Regions from separate parts of the Paenibacillus sp. SAF-068 genome, predicted to be linked through region 1. Evidence: riboswitches for the same ligand, from Rfam matches in the RefSeq annotation. Region 1 holds a riboswitch; each other region holds the start of a gene.
The links. Region 1 has a riboswitch for cyclic di-AMP ahead of ACTHPG_RS27230 (ubiquitin-like domain-containing protein). Riboswitches for the same ligand answer to the same signal wherever they lie in the genome.
Positions count from the first base shown of each region.

Region 1 (7,319 bases):
GAGTGTAGCATACTCTTGCAGACTTAACGTCTCTCCGCGTCGGGATGGTTGGATACCTGCCTGCTCCAGCAGAATGTCTGCCTGGTCCCGGTTCTCCTTCGTGAAGAAACGTGCCTTCAGGTTATTCGAGATTGTTTTTCTCCGCTGGGCAAAAGAAGCCTGTACCACTTCAAAGTAGTGTGCTTCATCCGGGATCTCCACTGGTGGTTGCTCACGCACCTTCAGCTTAATGACCGCTGATTCCACATTAGGTTGGGGAATGAAGACCGTAGGTGGCACAATACACACAAGCTCCGGCATACTGTAGTACTGAACTGCGATGCTCAGACTGCCATAGTCTTTTGATCCCGGTGCAGCAGCCATACGTTCAGCCACTTCTTTTTGGATCATGACCACAATGCTATCCACTGGCAACTTCTCTTCCAGCAGTTTCATCATAATGGGAGTTGTTACATAATAGGGCAGATTCGCCACGACACTGACTTTATCCACGGATGCAAAATCAGTATTAAACAACTCCGCCAGATCAAGCTTCAACACATCTCCATGATGAACACGTACATTCGGATAAGGCTGCATCACTTCTCCGAGGATGGGGATCAAGCGCTGATCAATCTCTACGGCTGTGACAGGGCCTGCTACCCGAGCGAGTCTTTCGGTAAGAGCCCCAATGCCTGGTCCGATCTCTAACGCACCTTTGGACTCGTCCAAGTCGGCTGCATTCACGATTTTGTTCAGTATATTTTGATCGATCAAAAAGTTCTGACCTAGACTTTTCTTAAATGAGAATCCGTGTCTTTGAATAATTTCTTTAGTTCGCTTGGGCGTTGCAATTTCTATCGTCTCTTCCATATCCTTCATATGCTCACAATCCTTCACGTTCAATTTGCGCTAATGCTGTAGAGAACTCTTCCCGTGTAATCTGAAATACACTGAGACGTTTGTGGAACTGCTTACCGTTACAATATCCGATGCCCAGCAGATTGCCCATCTCCATGCGACGTGCAGCAGCCTGCGGATGCACAATAAGTCCTGCCGCGATCAGGTCCTCCCAATCGATCAGGCTCGGAGCACCTTCGTATGAAGTATGTACGCGTGCCAGAGCATGACGGATCGCCTCCGGTGAGGCATTCTCCACCCCAATATCCCCTTTGCGTGTTGCATCGGCTTCCGGAATGAAAGCATGTTTGCAGCCAGGCACCTTATTCGCAATGATTTTACGAATGCGTTCGCCGGCATGATCCGGATCTGTCAGTACGATGACTCCCCGTCTCTCCTGAGCAAGCGCTATCCGCTTCAGAATACGTTGGTTGATGGCTGATCCACCTGTTTCTATTGTATCGGCTTCCACGGCCCGACGGATGGCTACCGTATCATCACGGCCCTCCACCACAATGACTTCTTTTATCATGTTCCATTTCTTCCTTTCTAACGCAAAAAGAAGAGGAATATCCTCTTCTCTGCCAAACGGCGGGGGAGACTGAATTCAGACCCCTCCGCCGCATATTCCGCATGAATCATTCATGCAACTATTTTATAGCATTCCCATTTCAAAGTAAAACGATTTTAGTTCGCTTCCGGCTTCACCGGACCGATCACGTAGACCGTCTTGCCTTTCTTGCGTCCAAAATTCAGGGCATGCTTCACACTGTCATAATATACATCAATTTTGTTGCCTTTAATGGCACCGCCTGTATCTTCCGCACGTCGGAAGCCCAGACCTTCGATATATACCCACCAGCCAATTGGAATGACTTTGGGATCAACCGCGATGGTGCGCCCTTCCGTTACACGAGTACCGGAAGCTGTTTTAGTGCCAATGCCAGGCTCTTCGGAAGAGTAGGCAGTCATGGATACATTTTTAAGTACTTTGGAGTATTTAAAAGAAGTCCCGGATACGGTAATCACTTTGCTGCCCGAGGCAGATGTTTTCTTCGAGTTCGTTGTTGTAGCCTTTTTGGTTGTTGAAGTTTGTGCCGATACGGTCTGAATCTCAGGTTTTTTCACGACCGGTTTTGCTTTGGTGCCGACAGCGATCACTTTATCTACACGATTATTCGCGACGGATTTGCCGACCATTTTTTTGGAGACCAATTCTCCATCCTGAAATACCTTTTCGATGTGCTGTACAAGTGTACCTTCTTTGCCGTTTACAACGACACGGTTATCCCCTTTGTACAAGCTGGGGTCAGCCGTTTTAATTACTTTGTAAGCGATCGGTTGTTCTACATCCACTGTACGCTTTGTTACGCGCACTACACGGATCTTCATATCCGCTTTGATAGCAGTTCCAAGCGCCGGATACACTTTATCATTACTCTCAACTTGAATACCTGATTTTTGAATTGCATCTTCTACCGATGAATCCGTTGTATACAGAGTCTTGGTGTCTCCGTCTGCCGTAATGTTGACTGGAACGGCCCGCTCAATAACGATTCGGTCTCCATCTGTAATTGCCCCGTTCATGGACATGGATACCTTGTCGTGAGGGCTGACTGTGATCGACTGCTCCTCCAGCATTTCCTGAAGCATTCCTGTACGAGTCTCTACCACCTGAGCTTTGCCATCAATAACCAGTGAAATTTGTTTCCCGGCCTGACCGTAAACGACTAACAAGATCATGATTGTAAGCGCAATTGAGAAAATCGCGATCAATGCCATTTGACGCATGTTCTCATGCTTCCACCGCAACGCGAAAGACTTACTGGATGATCGTGACTCATGGGTCTCTTCTGGTTGGAATGTGCCCACTTCTCCGTCCTCCTTCATAGCCTCGCCGTCTAAAGTAATGCATGATGTCTTTGACGTGACTATACCAAATTTTCTACAGAACACAGATTGGACCAACATAATCCGGTTCTGCACCATGAATCAATCTTCGCAACATGATGTCATCCTCCTGAATACCTACCGTATGATGACAACATTTCTTTTATTCAAAAACAAAAAAGCCAAAGAAAGAGTGTAAGAGGAACTCTTTCGTGGCTTCCGAATGATTTTGAATATCGGAAATTCATGCACGAGGTTGCCTCTCTTTTTCCGCTTGCGAGGTTAGCTGTCGGGTTCGGGCGAAAGAGAGCCGCCCTATCTTAGGTCACCCGCTCATGGCGGATGCCCTTGAATTCACCCCGAGACCCAAAGAAGAAATCAAATACGGCTTCGCAGTTCCATACGCTGCTTTTGGGTCAGCGAACGTTGCGCATCGGCCAGATTCACCGATGTTTAAGCCCTATTGGTTCCCCCGCTCTCCGTTAACGGAGACTCAGCGAGACTGATTCATGAAAGTAATGTTGTTTCATCGGAAAGTGTCCCTTTGTTCATCCCCCGAACATCTGTCCAATTTTCCGCACAACAATTCACTGAAAAGATGATATCCTGTTTTGATGCATGTTGTAAAGCGTTGATCAAGTACGTTTTTCTGAATATTTGGTTAAAATATTGTAATATTCTTGATTTATTTGGATCAAAGGGCAAATTAACTCCGCTTACCTGCCTTTTTCACCTCATTTACTCGTTTTTTTAACGAATTCCAAATCGTTCCATGGCATTTTTGGTGGTTATTGCAGCAATTTCCTCGACTGAAATGCCTTTAATTTCCGCAGCTGCCTCTGCAACCAGACGTACATGCGCTGTCTCATTTCGTTTCCCACGATAAGGGTGAGGTGTCAAATATGGAGCATCTGTTTCAATGAAAAACCGGTCCATCGGAACCTTCGCGAGCACCTCTTTGGGCTGCTTTGCATTTTTGAATGTAATTGGTCCTCCGAAGGAGAGATGGAAGCCCATATCTAGACAACTCTTCGCTGTTTCCCAGCTGCCCGAGAACGAATGCATCACACCACCAACTTCACTCGCCTTTTCTTCACGCAAAATTCTTATGATATCCTCATGTGCATCCCGATTATGGATGACAATCGGCATGTTCACTTCACGTGCCAAAGCAATTTGTTGTCGTAATACGCGATGCTGTACTTCCTTCGGTGAAGTATCCCAGTGATAATCCAATCCAATCTCACCGATAGCAACCACTTTTTCATGCTTGCATAAAGATGCAATCCATTCCAGATCGCCCTCCTGCATTGTAATCGCATCGACGGGATGCCACCCTACAGCTGCATAGATAAAGTCATATGTCTCAGCAAGTTTCATTGTCGTTGGAATCGTCTCCCGGTTAAAGCCAATGTTGATCATGCGACCAACTCCCGCATCAACAGCACGCTGAATCATGTCCTCGCGGTCCTCGTCGAATTGTGGTGCATCCAGATGTGTATGTGTGTCGAACAGCATCATGTTTGTATCTCCCTTCATGTCGAAATAACGACTATCTTCTGTTGAAAGTTAAATTTGTAAAATTCAATAATTCATTGACTCCTATATAAAACATTTTGGGTAATCTGTGCATTACATTATTTCGTTTGTTTCTTCACAACTACAATATATAGAAGAAATACGAATATTCTGATCTATATATTGCTGATTGTGCCCGTTCTGCCTGCTTTCATTTACAAAATTATGTCGATCTACATATACGCCCCATTAAAGCAGATTACTGTATCATGAAAAATAGCTCTTTTAGAAAGTCTTTTGATCTCGAAATTCTTCATTGGATTATACCCACATGATTACAAGAAATAGGGGCGTATATGTGACGGTAATTCATGAATAATCGCATCCACCTTGTTTTGCGGGTAATACAAATGATGTTTCCCTCGATGAAGCCCGCTGATGGAACGGACAATGTCTGATACTTCTGACAACTCACGTAAATTGTCCTGTCGATCCAGAAGAAGAATCTGCTTATCGGTGGATTCATCCGGACGAAACACATCATACGGATTATCTGAAGGAAAATCAATTTCAAGATCATATTCGGGATCAAGGCCTGCCTGTACAAAAGCTTCCCGAATCTCTTCCATCATTGTCAAGTCGACCTGTTCAAGCTCTACATACTTATATAACTTGCGATCCATAAAACGTTCGCATAACTCACTCAGAACAGTATCGTCCTCCTTGCGCCACTGCGTAAATGCCGTCTGAATTAATGCTTCATCCAACTGCAAATATTCATCTACAGATAATTCTCCTGCAAATAATTGAGGGAGTGGATCAATCATGAAGCGAAATTGAAAACCATGCTGTATGAGTATTTTCGCTCGCTTGAATATTTGCCGCAATATAATTTCAGAACTACGAGTTACCGGATGGAAATAAATCTGCCAATACATCTGATACCTAGACATGAGGTAGTCCTCCACAGCATGCATGCCTGATTCCTTGACTACAATTCGTCCATGATAGGGACGCAGCATCCGAAGGATACGATCAAGGTCAATCGTGCCGTAATTTACACCTGTAAAATAAGCATCCCTGAGCAAATAGTCCATTCGGTCTGCATCAAGCGGACTGGTCACCAAGTTCACCACAATCGGTTTTTCATATGTTTTTTGAATGACAGACGCGACTTTCTCAGGAAAATCAGGAGCATACCGTCTTAAGATCGCCCCTACTTCGGTATCACCTGTAATAATGCGACAAGTCCAATCCTCGTGATTCATGTCAAAAGCTTCTTCGATGGAGTGAGAGAATGGCCCATGCCCGAGATCATGAAGCAGAGCTGCGCACAGAGCTACAATCTTTTCTTCCTTCGGCCAATCCGAATAATGACTTCTTTCAAATTGAGAGATGATCTTGCGTGTAATCTCATAAACACCTAGTGAATGTGAAAACCGACTATGCTCTGCTCCGTGAAAGGTAAGGTAAGATGTACCCAGTTGACGAATCCGGCGTAAACGCTGAAATTCCGGGGTGTTAATTAACTGCCATATAACCGGATCTTGCACGTGGATATAATTATGTACCGGATCTTTGAATACTTTCTCTTCCGTTAAACGTTGTTCCATGTCGACTCACTCCTTTAATTTCTTTTATATTAACGCTTTGGGCTCTGCGATTCATCTAAGATTCGACACATTATGACGAAATTTGTCGAATAACGTAGTTTTGTCGTTTTCCAAATCGACAAAGTTGACATTGATGTTTAAATGTGAAAAATGACTGCCAATCCCTTACCACCAGTAACCTTGTGAAAAACAGCCTTAATTTTAAGCTAATTTTAAGGTTGACTGTTTTGGGAATCGTTGGTATGATGAGTATCATAAAACATAAAATAATGTCGAATAATGACAATGATAGTTAGCTGAGAGGAGCACTGATTATAATGATGAAATCAACAGGTATTGTAAGAAAAGTGGACGAACTGGGACGGGTAGTTATTCCAATTGAATTGCGCCGTACGCTCGGTATTGGTGAAAAAGATGCTCTGGAAATCTACGTTGACGGCGAGCGCATCATGTTGAAAAAATATGAGCCTGCTTGTATCTTCTGTGGTAATGCAGAGAACGTTACTTATTTCAAAGGTAAAATTGTTTGTAACGAATGTATTTCCGAAATCCCTGCACCTGTGACAAAATAAGAAAAACCAGATATACTGGACTTATCTAAATTGTTATTTCTAACCTTTTTAATATTCCTTAATGGCCTTCCCGGTGTGAACCCCACCGCGGAAGGTATTTTTTTGCCCTGTTATGGGTTCCTTGATGTTGCAAAAGGTTCTTTTCAGGTTATGCTCCCCATGACAGAAGATAGTTGCTTAGATTGGCTACTCGATTAACGCATTATATACATCCCGCTTCGTCAGTCCACGATCGGTTGCCGTTTTTTTCATCGCATCTTTGCGATTATGTCCTTCACCTTCATAATGACTGACATGATCCGCGAGGGACATCAGCTGCCACCATGCTTCGCGCTCAGCCTTACGCTCCTCTTCCTTAATACCCTCTACCAGCAAACAGTACTCGCCAAGAGGTGGATGTTCTTCAAGCCAGTCTATACATTCCTTCACAGTACCCCTTGCGAATTCCTCATGACGCTTGGTTAGTTCACGAGCCAGAACAATCGAGCGATCACCCAGAATTTCTTCGAGGTGGACTAATGTTTTTCGAATACGGTGAGGGGATTCATAAAATAACAAAGTCCCGTTGGATTCGTCAAAAGCCTCCAGCACTTTTCGCATGTCCTTTTTCTCCCGCGGCAAAAAACCGCCGAATGTGAAACGCTCCGTCGGTAATCCGGACACGATCAGAGCAGACAAAGCAGCATTGGGTCCAGGAATGGGAATAACCGTTATTCCGGCGTCCAGTGCAAGCTGTACAAGATCGGAACCTGGGTCCGAAATGGCCGGCAGACCGGCATCACTGACTAGTGCCAAATTTTTTCCTTCTATTATATAGCGTATCAGTTCAGGTCCACTCGCCCCCTTA
Region 1 covers NZ_JBQCJX010000010.1:49,328-56,646, forward strand. Annotated here, with positions in the region: gene rsmA (16S rRNA (adenine(1518)-N(6)/adenine(1519)-N(6))-dimethyltransferase RsmA) at 1-861, opposite strand, end outside; gene rnmV (ribonuclease M5) at 866-1,411, opposite strand; gene ACTHPG_RS27230 (ubiquitin-like domain-containing protein) at 1,567-2,751, opposite strand; cyclic di-AMP (ydaO/yuaA leader) riboswitch at 3,025-3,278, opposite strand; gene ACTHPG_RS27235 (TatD family hydrolase) at 3,520-4,290, opposite strand; gene ACTHPG_RS27240 (HD domain-containing protein) at 4,623-5,900, opposite strand; gene ACTHPG_RS27245 (AbrB/MazE/SpoVT family DNA-binding domain-containing protein) at 6,218-6,472, shown strand; gene rsmI (16S rRNA (cytidine(1402)-2'-O)-methyltransferase) at 6,659-7,319, opposite strand, start outside.

Region 2 (7,319 bases), on a different contig from region 1:
GATATACTGCTTCACGTTCTGAGCTTCCTGTCCCGACATTTCCATATTCATCTCTTGATAGATCATCATTGGATCTTTGATAATATCCATCTTGAGCGATGTTTTAACCTGTTGATCCTGAGACTGTTCACCAGCATCCAGTTTCAGATTCTGATCAATGTTTGCTTCAGTTGTGAAGCTTTTCATTTCTTTCGTTGCTGCATTGGTTTTGGAAATCAGCTCGTCCAGAGTAGGGATTTTTGTCTGCTGCTCTGCAGGTGTATTCCCCTCGTTGGTCGTTTCGTTGTTCGTCGCTGGCGGCGTTGCCGTGTTATCTGTGTCGTTACCGCATGCTGCCAAGCTTACTGCTAATAATGCCCCGATAAATAATGTAGTCCACTTCTTCAAGTTATTGTCCTCCCAAAATAGATATGATCTGTAGTCATTACCCAATTATTTCCGTTATTAATCATAAAAATCGATCTTTGATCTCCGGTGTAGGCAACATGCATGCTTCATCCTTGCCAAACCAGCGATAACGGTTGCGAGCAACCCAGTTATAGACTGCATTACGAATAAATTTCGGTACAACAATGAACACATATAATAATGGATAAGGAAACTTCAGACCTTTAGCCAATCGCAGTGCGGCGGTTGAACGTGTATAGTATTTTCCATTTTCAATCAGAACAAAAGTGTCCATACTGTCTGTCGATAAATTACCCTTCGCCAGCAGTTCCTTGGCTACATCTGATTGGAGCGAGGCAAAATGATATTTTCCTTCCGGGTCACGCTTGATAATCCATTTGGTTAAGCCCTGGCAGAAGTGACAGACGCCATCCACCAGTACGATGGGATGTCCGTGATGCACATCCGTTTGATTTGCTGTCATATTGGCTGCCTCCTATTGTTGCGGTTAGAGTAACTTACCCAATCTGGGCCATCTTGTTCACTAATTCTATTTTTTTTCTAGAGGTCATTCAAAAAAAACTGAAAATCGCTCTTTTTGAACACAGATTACTGGGAAATAAAAGAAAAAGAGCGCAGGCATTGTGCCTACGCTCGTATCTTGTCCGACAATTACTCAGCAATTGCCTTTTCCATCCATTGGTCATCGATCATTTGTTGATGCAGGTCACTTGCCCACTGGTCCATACATTTGCAAATGAAATCTTTGCGACATACTGGACAAGGCGTTTTCTGCAGACGGCTGATATTGGTCATCTTCCATTCGGGAGAACGGGAGTAGAATACACGGCATTTTGTACCGTCTACCAAATTCATTTTGAATTCGTACAATCCGTCTTCCTTGTTACCATAAGCTAATTCTAAATCTGCAATACGCGGTCTATAAGACATGGATATCACCTGTTTAATTCAAATTTGGTTCATGCAATGACACTACTCAGTACTAAGTTATATTAAAGAAAATTCAGTTCAATGTCAACTCGCGCATGTCTACCCGCCAAACAGAATATCCAGAATTGTCCCTACCTGCCCTTGTTTTTTACCTTTCAAAACATCCGGATCAAATACTTCAACATAGCCGCAGGAAGCACAGGTCACGAACAGGTAGTGGTTATGTTGTATATCAAACATCTTGCTCAGGCCAGCTCCTGACATGGAAATTTCCTTAATGTTACAATCCGTGCCCCTGCATTTCGTACATACAAATCGGCGCTCGATCATCTCTTCAATACTCATCTTCGTTCCCCCTTTATGGAATGTGTAGCATGAAGTGGGAGTGCAAGTATGTAAAATAGTACGCGATCCGGCATCTAATCTCCTGCATCATGTCCTTATATTATAATCAACAACAAAACCCTGCCGATTGCCAGCAGGGCTTTGTAATCGAACATCAGGTATTAGCAATACCCCTGCTCTATATGTTCCCCTTTACTTGCGGGAGTCGAATCTTAGACTACGTTCAATACAACATCAATGTTACCACGTGTCGCTTTGGAATACGGACAGAAATCATGTGCCTTGCGCGCCAGATCTTCTGCTTGACTGTGATCGACACCAGGCATACTCACGTCCAGGCGAACAGATAATTGGAAACCGTCATCCGCAGGGTCTTTACCAATGGATACGTTACTTGTAACGACCACATTCTCCAATTTTACACCTGCTTTACGTGCTACATTGGCAAGTGCACTTTCATAACATGCTCCATATCCAGCGGCGAAGAGCTGTTCAGGGTTGGTACCTTCACCACCGGAACCACCAAGCTCTTTGGGCATTTTCAGATCATGTTTGAGTACGCCATCCGAAGAAGTCACCGAACCTGTACGTCCACCTTTAACTGTCGCTACTGCTGTATATAAAGCTTCCATTTAGAATCTCTCCCTTATCCATATAGTTTTTAACTGCCTTGCTTTCAATTTAAACTTCTGGCTCATTTTGAAACGCAAGTTGTATCTTTATCAGCTTTTACAACTTTATTATTTTCATGCATTTTAACACCATGGCTGTATTTTTCCTGAGGTTGGGTAATATACGAAGGGGCTTTTACGAATTAGAACCGAAATTTTGTGTTAATACATAAAAGTTGCACTAGACAAAAATTATTGAAGGAGTACAATGTAACAATAAACATAAAAATTTAGATATATCATGCGCGGTTTGTCCCGCATCAATATTCCAAAGTCAGGTGATTATCGTATGAGTAAAAAAAATCCGTTCAACGCTCCTTCAAGAGAATCATTGTCTACTGCAGGCATGGCCCCTTCCCTTGGAGAAGCGCATAGCTCCATGAAAGTTCCGCAGAATGCTGCATGGTGGAAAAAATTTCTCGCCTTCGTTGGCCCAGGATACCTCGTTGCCGTAGGTTACATGGACCCTGGCAACTGGGCAACAGATATCGCAGGCGGCTCGCAGTTCGGGTATACCTTGTTATCCGTCATCCTGCTCTCGAACCTGATGGCCGTTGTACTTCAATCGTTGGCTGGAAAACTCGGCATCGTCACTGGACGGGATCTGGCTCAAGCCTGTCGTGAACGCTTCAGCATGCCTGTTGTCATGATGTTATGGATTCTGTGCGAACTTGCCATTGCAGCTACCGATCTGGCTGAGGTCATCGGTTCTGCCATCGCGTTAAAGCTGTTATTCAACATCCCCATGTTGTACGGTGTTATCATCACCGCAGTTGATGTACTTCTGATTCTGGTGCTGCAAAATAAAGGCTTCCGCGCCCTGGAAACTCTCGTTATTGTGCTGATGGCGACCATTGCCCTCTGCTTCGGGATTGACCTGTTCCTGGCAAAACCGGATATGGGCGGTGTTCTCCATGGTTTTGTCCCAAATGTGGAGATCCTGCAGAACCCTGCCATGCTCTATATTGCCATTGGTATTATAGGAGCAACCGTGATGCCGCATAATCTGTATCTGCATTCTTCCATTGTGCAGACGCGTCAGATCGAACAGACACCACAGGGCAAAAAAGAAGCGATTCGTTATTCGACCATGGACTCTACAATCGCGCTGACACTCGCCTTGTTCATCAATGCGGCCATCCTGATTGTATCCGCTGCTGTATTCCATAGTGCCGGCATGACACAGGTTGCCGAGATCGCAGATGCCTACCATCTGCTGACACCTCTATTGGGTACAACGGTTGCAAGTATCCTGTTCGGTGTGGCGTTGTTAGCATCAGGTCAGAATTCTACCCTTACAGGGACACTCGCTGGACAGATTGTGATGGAAGGCTTCCTGAACATTCGAATTCCAGCTTGGCTGCGCCGACTGGTCACACGTCTGATCGCCATCATCCCGGCGGTAATTGTCACAGCGATTGCAGGAGAACACGGCACAGAAGAACTGCTCATTTTGAGCCAGGTTGTGCTGTCGCTTCAATTGCCTTTTGCGGTAATTCCCCTGGTGATGTTCACGAGTGACAAAAAAAGCATGGGGGCATTCGCCAACAAATTGTGGCTCAACATCATTTCATGGGTCATTGCCTCGATTATCGTGGTGCTGAATATCTATCTGATCATTCAAACGATCCGGTTATTCTAATCACGTTCTTATTGATAAAATACTAAAAAGGCTGATCAACTCCGGTATTCGATACCAGATTGATCAGCCTTCTTTTATTAATAATCACCTAATCCTGATTCGGCACCAGTAACGGCAGGAGTTGATCCAATGAATCAACAGTCCAATCCGCACGTTCGTCCTCCGATCGGTCTGGCTGGAATCTTCCGTAACCTTGCATAATTCGAATCGTACGCATGCCCAGCTTCCGAGCAGGTATAATATCGTTATCGATCCGATCCCCGACCATGACGGCTTCCTCTGGCGTACATCCTGCCTGTTTCAGGGCCACCGCGTATAACTCCGGATCTGGCTTGGACACCCCTTCTTCAGCCGAGCAGGCCAGAACATCAACATACTTCCGCAGTCCGTAACTCTCCAGTCTCTCTTCCGTTCCGGGACTCTGATTGGCAATAATGCCAATGCGATAATACCGTGACAACTGCTGGAGAACGGAATCCGCTGAAGGAAAAGGACGTTCAAGATCTTTTTGAAACTTCAGCTTGTCCTGAATCTGTTTCTGGTGTCCCTCGTCGTCAACGAATGTGCGAATCGCCACTCTCATAGGCCATTGCTCATAACTTTGGTAACAGTTCGCGAACAGTTCGCGTACCGCCTCAATCTTTACCGGATACCCCAAAGCACAGGCTTCGCGGACGAACTGTCCGATAATATCATCAACCGGCTCCCATTCATCCACCAGCGTATCTCCAACATCAAAAAACAACCACTTTAATCCACCTACATCCGGCACGCCAATTCCTCCTTGTAAGCATAAAAAAGAAGACTCACCATCTTGCATGAGTCTCCTCAAATTTCCGTTTATCGATACATTCAATTATAACAGGCACCTTACACCTGAGCAATCACAAGCTATGGCATTAACCATTGAGGAGAAAGCCGACTTCCCCATTGAGTGAATATACAATCCGGTCTGCGCCCATGCCCCGATAGATGCCCTTTGGATGACTCTGTTCCGTAATGACGCACAGGGATTTCGATGTCCATGAACGGCAGATCTGTAAATAACGGCAAGTCAGGTTCAGGCTGTTCTCAAAAATAAACACGTTGCCCACGCTGCCCTGCGGCAAAAACCATTTTTGAGCTGCAGCCGTATTCATGCGAATGACATGCTCTACCCCGATTCTACGGAGTCTGCGCTCTTCCCCTGCACTGTTGGTTAGAACGGCAAACGGCATTTTTTTGTACATCAGCAATTTGATAAATTTGCGTCCTGCTTCATTTGGAGCAGTCACTAAGATCATCTCAGTATCCATCATTCGTTCCTCCCTTGGCGTGAAAAGACAACAAAAAAGAAGCGTGGGGGACCAAGGCCTCCCGAACGCTTCTTAAAGAATCCATGGCGAAAACACCATGAACCAGCGTACGGCTTGTTGCCTCTCCCTTTAACGCTTACGAGGTTAGCTGACGGATTCGGGCGCGAGAGTCGCCCTATTTCCGGCTGTCACCGGAAAATTCACCCCATGAATGCCTACTGTCCTGGACAGCGCATTCTGTTGGTTCCCCCGTTTCCCACTCATGACTGAATGGAAACTCAGCGATTAAAACATCGTTCGTATATCTTAAGATCAGATCGAGCGATATTATCGTTTGTTTCGTTTTTCAGGTACAATTTAGTTTAAATTGAAATTACGTTATGAATCATACACCCGTACCATGACGGTGTAAAGTCCGTACAGATCACCGAATCGACAGATTTTCGCCAATACCGATCCATAATAACGCTTACAACATGGTTATACTCTATCCATCTCTTCAAGGCTATCTAATTCTCACTCTGACGAAAGTCACTTCGCATTTCATTCACGTATTCTGCACAACTTGCCCGTTTTGGTTCTTTTAACACCATATTAGTTTTGCATTATTTAATTGCATCCAATATAATAAGAGGTATCAGATGATATCATGGAGGCGATTAGATGACAGTTTACGAATACAAAGTCAATACCCTTCGGGGCCAAGAAGTTGAAATGTCCGACTACCGTGATAAAGTGTTACTGATTGTAAATACCGCAAGCTCATGCGGACTTACCCCTCAGTTCAAAGGTCTGCAAGAACTGCAAGACAAGTTCCAAGATGCCCCGTTTGAAGTCCTTGGTTTTCCAAGCAACCAATTTGCACAGGAAAAAGGTTCTTCCGACGATATCGCCGAGTTCTGTCAGATGAATTATGGCGTAAGCTTCCCGATGTTTGAGAAAATTGATGTGAATGGCTCAAGCGCTCACCCTCTCTTCCAGCACCTTAGCAAAGAAGCACCAGGCCTGCTTGGCTCCAAAGCAATCAAATGGAATTTCACCAAATTCCTTGTGGATCAGAACGGACAGGTAATTAAGCGTTATGCTCCGAAAACAACACCTGACAAGATTGAAGAAGATATCAAGAATTTGCTGCAAAAATAGTACATTGGCCACCCGTGCCGGAAGGTAGAGCACCATTACCCCCGGGAATGGATGGCCTTTTTTCTCACCCCTGGATACCCGACTGTTCGAAAAGACACAAAAAAAGAAGCTCTCCATTAAAGGAAAGCTTCTTCTTCATCGTTCATATGATGCGGTCGAGAGGACTCGAACCTCCACGGGCATACGCCCACTACCCCCTCAAGATAGCGTGTCTGCCATTCCACCACGACCGCATGTCGTAAATAATCGGCAACAGAATTGATTATACCGGGTTCAGAAATAAAAGTAAAGTATTTTTTAAACCTTCTTTTTCAGCCAGGCATTTTCCTCAAAAAACGCATATTCTCGTCATGTTTATCCATGAACTGCATATCCTTAGATTTGATCCCCTCTTTTCCGGCTAGAGCCGATCTTGTTGATTCATTAATATGTAGTCCTTCCTTATATATAGTCCTCCCTGCACTTCGCCACACAAATAACACAATAGGTTATATAAAATGACATAAATATTAAATATCAGAATCTATTCATTAAATTCAACAGATACTATTGACAAAAAGCGGACATTTATGGGATGATAACTATCATATAATTCGGATTTTCAAACATAAAGTTAACAAAAAGGAATATAAATGTCATTTAAAATGACATTTAACGAACACAGGAGGCGAATGATTGTGAACCGTGGGAATAAGCTGCTCGATTATGTCAAACTGCTTGATTCCTCTATTCAGGTTGGAGGGTTTACCCATTCCTTCGGCATGGATATCCATATCAGGGAGGGTACCATTCGTAATGCTGAAGATCTCGAATCATTCATGCGTTGTCAGTTGCATCCCAGCATTGTTCGTCTTGAAGGCATGGCCATCAAAGGCATCTATACCG
Region 2 covers NZ_JBQCJX010000001.1:584,404-591,722, reverse strand. Annotated here, with positions in the region: gene ACTHPG_RS02475 (DUF6612 family protein) at 1-387, opposite strand, end outside; gene ACTHPG_RS02470 (thiol-disulfide oxidoreductase DCC family protein) at 449-871, opposite strand; gene ACTHPG_RS02465 (hypothetical protein) at 1,060-1,338, opposite strand; gene ACTHPG_RS02460 (zinc ribbon domain-containing protein) at 1,438-1,683, opposite strand; gene ACTHPG_RS02455 (organic hydroperoxide resistance protein) at 1,896-2,315, opposite strand; gene ACTHPG_RS02450 (Nramp family divalent metal transporter) at 2,701-3,996, shown strand; gene ACTHPG_RS02445 (HAD family hydrolase) at 4,085-4,768, opposite strand; gene ACTHPG_RS02440 (hypothetical protein) at 4,896-5,294, opposite strand; cyclic di-AMP (ydaO/yuaA leader) riboswitch at 5,410-5,585, opposite strand; gene ACTHPG_RS02435 (glutathione peroxidase) at 5,955-6,434, shown strand; tRNA gene ACTHPG_RS02430 (tRNA-Leu) at 6,585-6,667, opposite strand; gene ACTHPG_RS02425 (urease accessory protein UreF) at 7,112-7,319, shown strand, end outside.
Region 2: another riboswitch for cyclic di-AMP. It lies ahead of ACTHPG_RS02440 (hypothetical protein); the one in region 1 lies ahead of ACTHPG_RS27230 (ubiquitin-like domain-containing protein).

Region 3 (7,319 bases), on a different contig from region 1:
TCATGCTGATGGTTATCGTTATTTTCTTCGGAGGATATCATGCACCGGTTTCATCTCGGGATTCTTCAAGCCCTCCAGGTGAATCGGTATCCGGTTCAGATTCCGGGGAAGAAGAACAACTGACATTGGGACAATTACGTCAAAAATATGCCGATACGTTCAAAACCAATGGTCCTTCAACAAAGAAAGTTGCACTGACTTTTGATGATGTACCTGATCCACGGTTTACTCCACAGGTACTTGATGTATTGAAGAAATACAATGTCAGAGCTACATTCTTTATCGTAGGTAGTCGTGCTGAGAAGCATCCCGATCTGGTGAAACGCATCGTTAAGGAAGGGCATATGGTCGGCAATCACAGCTACAATCATCCGGAATTCAGTAAGCTGTCGATGAATGCCTTTCGCAAACAAATTTTACATACCGGGGATATAATTCGACGTCTGGCGGGATATACTCCCAAGATGATTCGTCCGCCTTATGGAGACATTAATGAGGAACAGCTGCGTTGGGCTGCCAGACAACACTATAGCATTGTGAACTGGAACGTAGACTCACTGGACTGGAAAGGCCTTTCTAAGACAGAGGTGAAAGATAACATCCTGTCTGCCGTCAAACCTGGCTCCATCGTTCTGCAACATGCAGGAGGCGGTGTAGGATCTAATCTAAACGGCACGATTGAGGCTTTGCCAGAGATTATTGAGGAATTGCGTAATCGGGGGTATGAACTGGTCACCTTGGACGAAATGCTGGGATTGCCAAAGGCCAAAGATTAGGCTGACCGTATTATAAATAAGAATATAAAAGGGTGCTGTTCAATCGCAAGTTAGCGACTGGCAGACACCCTGTTTGAATTCTTTTAATTATAATTTACTTTCTATTTCAGAATGTACAGCTCAATATCCTGAAAACCGAATGTGCTTACAGATTGCTTGCTACCCGGGATGAAGATATCAATCCGGTGCCCCTTGATTGCACCGCCCACATCACGTGCCGTGGCTACAAAAGCCTGTTTTGGCAATCCTGGATGGCTGTGACCAGTTACCAGTACTTTGGTTCCAAGTGGAATCACACTTGGATCAACTGCAATCGTACCCAGTTCAAGGTCATTCCCGAAATAATCGACAGCACCCCATCCTCCATTTTCAGACGGATCTGCAGAGTATGCCGTTGCTTTCACGTTCACAGCTTTGCTGTAATCAAATGTTTTACCCCAGGCTTGAACCACTTTGTTATCTGTGTTCACGTCCAAGCTTGCTGTCGTAACCGTTTTGGCTTGGGCCTTGCTTTCCGCCGCCGCGGCAGCTACATGGTTTGCCTTACCGGGAATTGTAATTTTCAAACCACCATAAATATTGTAAGGCGAGATGTCATTGTTTGCTTTAACTAACGTGTTGATTGCTACTCCGTATTGTTTCGATAAGGTGTAGAAGGTATCCCCCTCTTTGGCCACATGAACTGAATCGGCGTGAGCCGGAACGGCTTGAATGAGCATTGCTGTTGTCATTAATGCTACTGCTGTTTTGGCTATACGTTTCTTGTTAATCATGGTCTTCCTCCCTCATTGTGCCTGCGAAGTTAGTTGTCGGATTCGGATGAGGAGCCCACCCTATAGGTTCATCATTACAGTTGAAACGATATGTACCCCTAATTCACCCCAAGCAGTGTGCTGTAGATCTTCCCCCTGCACATTCTGCATCGTTACATCCCCCGCACTCCCTGTCCGGAAGTTTCGGCAGTGTTCAATATATCACAATTTTGTAACCTGAACTTGTAGTAATTCTTACCAAATGGTTCTAGCATGTAAGCTTATGTAAGAATACAGCAACCTTTAGAAAAGTTGGGCATTATGATTCCTTTATAATTGGTAACAGAATAGTTACTTTTTCGAATCCTGTATGTTATTATTTCATAAAAAAATAGCGCCACCGACTCGAAGTCAGTAACGCTATCGATCATTTCATTTAGAGTACTTTTGCAAGAAAATCACGTGTACGTGAATTTTTCGGTGCTCCAAACACCTCATCAGGTGTTCCCTCTTCCACAATAACCCCGCCATCCATGAACAGGATACGGTCTCCCACTTCACGTGCAAAGCCCATCTCATGTGTTACGATGACCATGGTCATCCCGCCTTCTGCAAGACGCTTCATGACATCCAGTACTTCGCCGACCATCTCAGGGTCCAGCGCCGAGGTAGGCTCGTCAAACAGCATCACATGCGGTTGCATGGCCAATGCTCTGGCAATGGCGATCCGTTGCTTCTGTCCGCCGGACAGCTGATTCGGGAATGCATCTTTTTTATCGTACAAGCCCACAGTGTTAAGCAGATCAGCAGCAATTTTCTCCGCTTCCTGAGTGGATTGTTTCTTCACTTTAATTGGAGCAATTGTAATGTTTTGCTCTACCGTTTTGTGTGGGAACAGGTTGAAATGCTGAAACACCATGCCCATTTTCTCACGAGTTGCGTTGATGTTGTGCTTCGGATCGGTGATTGACACGCCTTCAAAATCAATCTCACCCGAGGTAGGCTGTTCCAACAGGTTCAGACAACGCAAGAATGTACTTTTTCCCGAACCGGAAGGACCAATAACTACGACAACCTCACCTTTGCCAATCGTCACGTTAATGCCCTTAAGCACATTGTTATTTCCATAAGATTTGTGTAATTGTCTAACGTCTATCACTTGCACTCAACTTCCTTTCCAGTCGTCCCAGCAGCTTGGACAAAATGAATGTCATTACAAAATAAATGGCCGCTGCAATCAAAAATGGACTCAAGCCTTGGTACGTAATGTTTTTGACAACACTGGCCTGATACATAATGTCCACCATACCGATTACGGAGATAATGGAGGATTCTTTGATGATGGTTATGAATTCATTACCGATCGCTGGTAAGACAGCTTTGAAGGCTTGTGGCAAGATGATATAACGCATCGCCGCGCCTCTTCCCATACCCAATGAACGTGCTGCCTCCAACTGACCACGATCCACACCTTGAATACCTGCACGGAAAATCTCTGCCAGATAGGCACCACTATTGATTGAGAGTGTAATGATACCTGCCTGAAGAGCAGTGAAGTTAATACCAAAGCTCAGGGAAAAACCGTAGTAAATAATCATCAGTTGCACCAACATCGGTGTGCCACGGATGACTTCAACATAAGCTGTACCGATCCAACGCAGAATCGCAACATCATGCAGTCGGAACAAACAGATGATCAACCCGATAATAACCCCGAAGATAACCCCAAGTGCAGACAATAAAAGGGTGTAGCCTACACCTGTTGCATAGAAACTTTTGTACTCCCAGAATACTTGGAAAATATTTTGTGATTTGTTCGCTTTATCCGCCATCAGGAGACTGGCATCCGTCACCATCTGGTTGATTTTATCTTCACTTTTCAAGCGCTCAAGCGTTCCATTTACTGCAGCTAGCAGCTCGGTATTACCTTTACGAATCCCGATTGCAGCTTCTGCTTGCTCTTCGTCCGGGACAGCAGCAGCAAGTCCAATGATATCATCCAAATAACCGGCTGCTACGGTATCCTCAACGATTGCCGCGTCAATACGTTTCGTTTGCAGTTGAAGCACGATATCCGAGATTTTATCAAGCGCAGTAAGTTTCGCTCCCGGAATCTTCTGGCCGATCGTTTCCTGAATTGAACCTTTCTGCACGCCAATCTTTGCATTTTCGAGTTCTGCCATGGTTGGATACTTGTCTTTATCCACATTGCGAACCATAATGACTTGTTTTGATTTATAATAGGTGTCAGAAAAGTCGATACTTTTCTTCCGATCATCCGTCGGCGTCATGCCTGAAACGACCAGATCGACACGCCCGCTCTGCAATGCAGGCAGCAGGCCGTCGAAGCCCATATCCTCAATTACAAGCTCAGCGCCAAGATCTTTGGCAATCTCTTTGGCAATCTCAATATCAAAACCAACGATTTCATCTTTGCCATTAATTACTTTATGGAATTCATAGGGTGCAAAATCGGCACTTGTACCGAGCACCAGCTTTTTACTGCTTGAATTATCTGTAGATCCACTTGCAAGTGCCACAGGAACGGCAGTCGTCAGCAGAACGACAAAGGTCAACAGCATCATGGTGTAACGACTTATCAATTTCAACCTTGTTCTCTCCCCTTACAATACGTTGTATGCTTCTCATGTTGATGACTGAGTCATTATAAAGTACAATGCATGATTATGCAATGCATTTTGACATTACAAATGTTGACTTGTTTCTGAAAAAATAAAGCAAACATGATATAATTAATGAATTATTTTCATTTTTGCATAAGGAGTTCACTAATGACATCTAACAAATCACAAATTCTGACGGTTATTGATCAATATGCTTCCCGTTTTAAAGCCATTTCATCATATATCGGTGCCAACCCCGAACTGGGAAATGAAGAGTATCTCGCTTCTGCCCGTTTGAAAGAAGAACTGGTCTACCACGGTTTCACTGTAGAGGCTCCAATCCTTGGACTGGAGACAGCCTTTATCGGCACGTATTCCGCTGCCAAACCCGGCCCTACTGTTGCATTATTGTGCGAATATGATGCCTTGCTGGAGATCGGTCACGCTTGTGGTCACCATCTGATCTGCATGATGAGTCTCGGAGCTGCTGTTGGGCTGAAATCCATTCTGGATGAAGTAGGTGGAACGATTAAAGTATTTGGTACACCCGCAGAAGAGACACGTGGTGCCAAAGTACCAATGGCAGAAGCAGGCCTGTTCGATGACTGTGATATTGCCCTTATGGCACATCCGTATTATGCCTACGAAAAGTCAGGCAGCTCGCTGGCTATCGATGCTGTGCAATTTGAATTCCATGGCCGCTCTTCACATGCTGCTGCAAGCCCGCATGAAGGCATCAACGCACTTGATGCAGTCATTCAAACCTTCAACGGAATTAATGCTTTCCGGCAACAAGTGAAAAGCACCGTTCGGATCCATGGGGTAATCAACAACGGCGGTCAGGCAGCAAACATCATTCCTGACTATGCTTCTGCTCAATTTTATGTACGTGCAGCAACCCGCAAAGAACTAAATATCCTCACAGAACGTGTGATTCAAATCGCTGAGGGCTCTGCTCTGCAGACAGGTTGCAAGCTTGTGACATCCAATTATGAAACGTCGTATGACGAGATGGTTACCAATGAAGCATTCTCAGCCGCATTCAGTCAAAATCTCATGGAACTCGGCATCCCGCAGGAAGAGATTGTAAGTGGTAACGATCATGGCTCCATGGACATCGGTAACGTTTCCCTGAAATGCCCTGCAATTCACCCTTATATTCGTGTTGTGGATGAGGTTCATACCCTGCACTCCATAGGTTTCCGTGATCTTGCGCTTCAGGAACGCGCGCTGGATGGCATGATTTTGGGAGCAAAAGCACTTGCTGCAACAGCTTATGACGTCCTGAGTCGGCCAGAGTTGCAACAAACCATCCGTACCGAGTTTGAGCAAGCGATTCGCTAAGATCCACTTCAACTTGTTATATAGCGGTACCCTGACAGACTTCGATTTCAAGCTGTTCAGGGTACCTTTTTCTTTATTGACATGTGCGTATATTCAGCAAGAAGCTGGAGATGCTGTGAAAGAAACCTTGTGAAAACAATGAAAATTATTCATTTTCATTACAGGAATGTGGTTCATTTGCTGGCTAACTTGGTAAATATAACTATAAGTTCGACCAGTTTTCAGTAAAAGTGGGCTTATGAACAACCTCTATAACTTATCCTATATTCAGGAGGTGCTGTCATGCTACTCGAAGCCATGTATCATGTTCCTCGTGACAAGTGGGCTTATGCCTATAATTCGTCTACCATACATCTGCGCGTACGAACCAAACGTAATGATGTGCAATACGTGACTGCACTGACCGGAGATAAGTATAATTGGAACGGAACGTACAAGGAAATTCAACTCGAGAAGGCTGCTTCGGATAACATGTTTGATTACTGGGAGGCCGCCGTCAAGCCACGGTTCAAACGTCTCACCTACATATTTCGGATAACTGCCGGTTCGGAAGATGTTTTTCTTGCGGATAACGGAATTCATTATGAGACCCCCTATCCAACCGGAGGATATTATGAGTTCTCGTATATTCATGAAATCGATGTCTTTAAGGTACCCGAGTGGGCCAAAGAGGCTGTCTTTTATCAGATCATGACAGAACGATTTGCGAATGGAGATCCCCAGCTGAATCCACAAGCAACCCATGACTGGGGTGGCACACCGGAGTTGGACAATTATTTTGGCGGAGATCTGCAAGGTGTGCTGGATCATTTGCATGACTTGACTGAACTTGGCGTGAACGCCATCTACTTTACCCCGTTATTCCAGGCCAATTCCTACCACAAATACGACACCATTGACTATAAAAAAGTCGACCCTCATTTCGGTACGAATGCCCTGCTCAAACAACTGACAGAAGAATGCCATCGCTTGGGTATTCGTGTCATGCTTGACGCTGTGTTTAACCATTGCAGTGAAGACTTCCCTCCTTTTCAAGACGTTCTCCAGAATGGAAAAAACTCAATGTATGCCGATTGGTTCCACATCAATGAATATCCGGTTCAGATCAAGGACGGTATTCCTACGTACGATACGTTTGGTTTCTATGGCAACATGCCCAAGTTCAACACAGCCAACCCTGAGGTTAAGGCCTATCTACTGGATGTAGCAGAATACTGGATTAAGGAAATCAAGCTGGATGGCTGGCGTCTGGATGTTGCGAATGAAGTAGACAACTATTTCTGGCGTGATTTTCGCAAGGTTGTGAAGGCAGCGAATCCTGAAGCCTATATTGTTGGTGAAGTATGGAGCGACTCGTTAACCTGGCTTATGGGAGATCAATTCGATTCCGTCATGAATTATCCTTTTGCCGACAAAGTGCTTCAGTTCTTCTGTGGTTCAATGGATGGTTATCACTTTGCCAACGAGATGGGTTCACTGATTATGCGATATCCGCAACAAACCAATGAAGTGATCTTTAATATGCTGTGCAGCCATGATACCCCTCGACTGCTCACCCGGTTGGGGGAAGACAAACGCCGATTAAAATTGTCGGTTGTATTTCTTTTCACCTATATCGGTACACCTTGTATTTTCTACGGCGATGAGGTGGGAATTAGTGGTCATGCTGACCCGGATTGTCGAAAATGTATGGAATGGGACCCTGCCAAGCAAGACAGAGAACTGTATGATTTCTATCGTCTGATGATCGATTTACGCAAAAGCAATGAAGCCCTGCGCAAAGGACGCTTCCGATTCCTTAAGGCTGATCACAATGATCCCTG
Region 3 covers NZ_JBQCJX010000001.1:2,752,214-2,759,532, forward strand. Annotated here, with positions in the region: gene ACTHPG_RS11840 (polysaccharide deacetylase family protein) at 1-776, shown strand, start outside; gene ACTHPG_RS11845 (3D domain-containing protein) at 878-1,549, opposite strand; cyclic di-AMP (ydaO/yuaA leader) riboswitch at 1,552-1,748, opposite strand; gene ACTHPG_RS11850 (amino acid ABC transporter ATP-binding protein) at 1,965-2,687, opposite strand; gene ACTHPG_RS11855 (ABC transporter substrate-binding protein/permease) at 2,674-4,137, opposite strand; gene ACTHPG_RS11860 (M20 family metallopeptidase) at 4,321-5,496, shown strand; gene ACTHPG_RS11865 (alpha-glycosidase) at 5,779-7,319, shown strand, end outside.
Region 3: another riboswitch for cyclic di-AMP. It lies ahead of ACTHPG_RS11845 (3D domain-containing protein); the one in region 1 lies ahead of ACTHPG_RS27230 (ubiquitin-like domain-containing protein).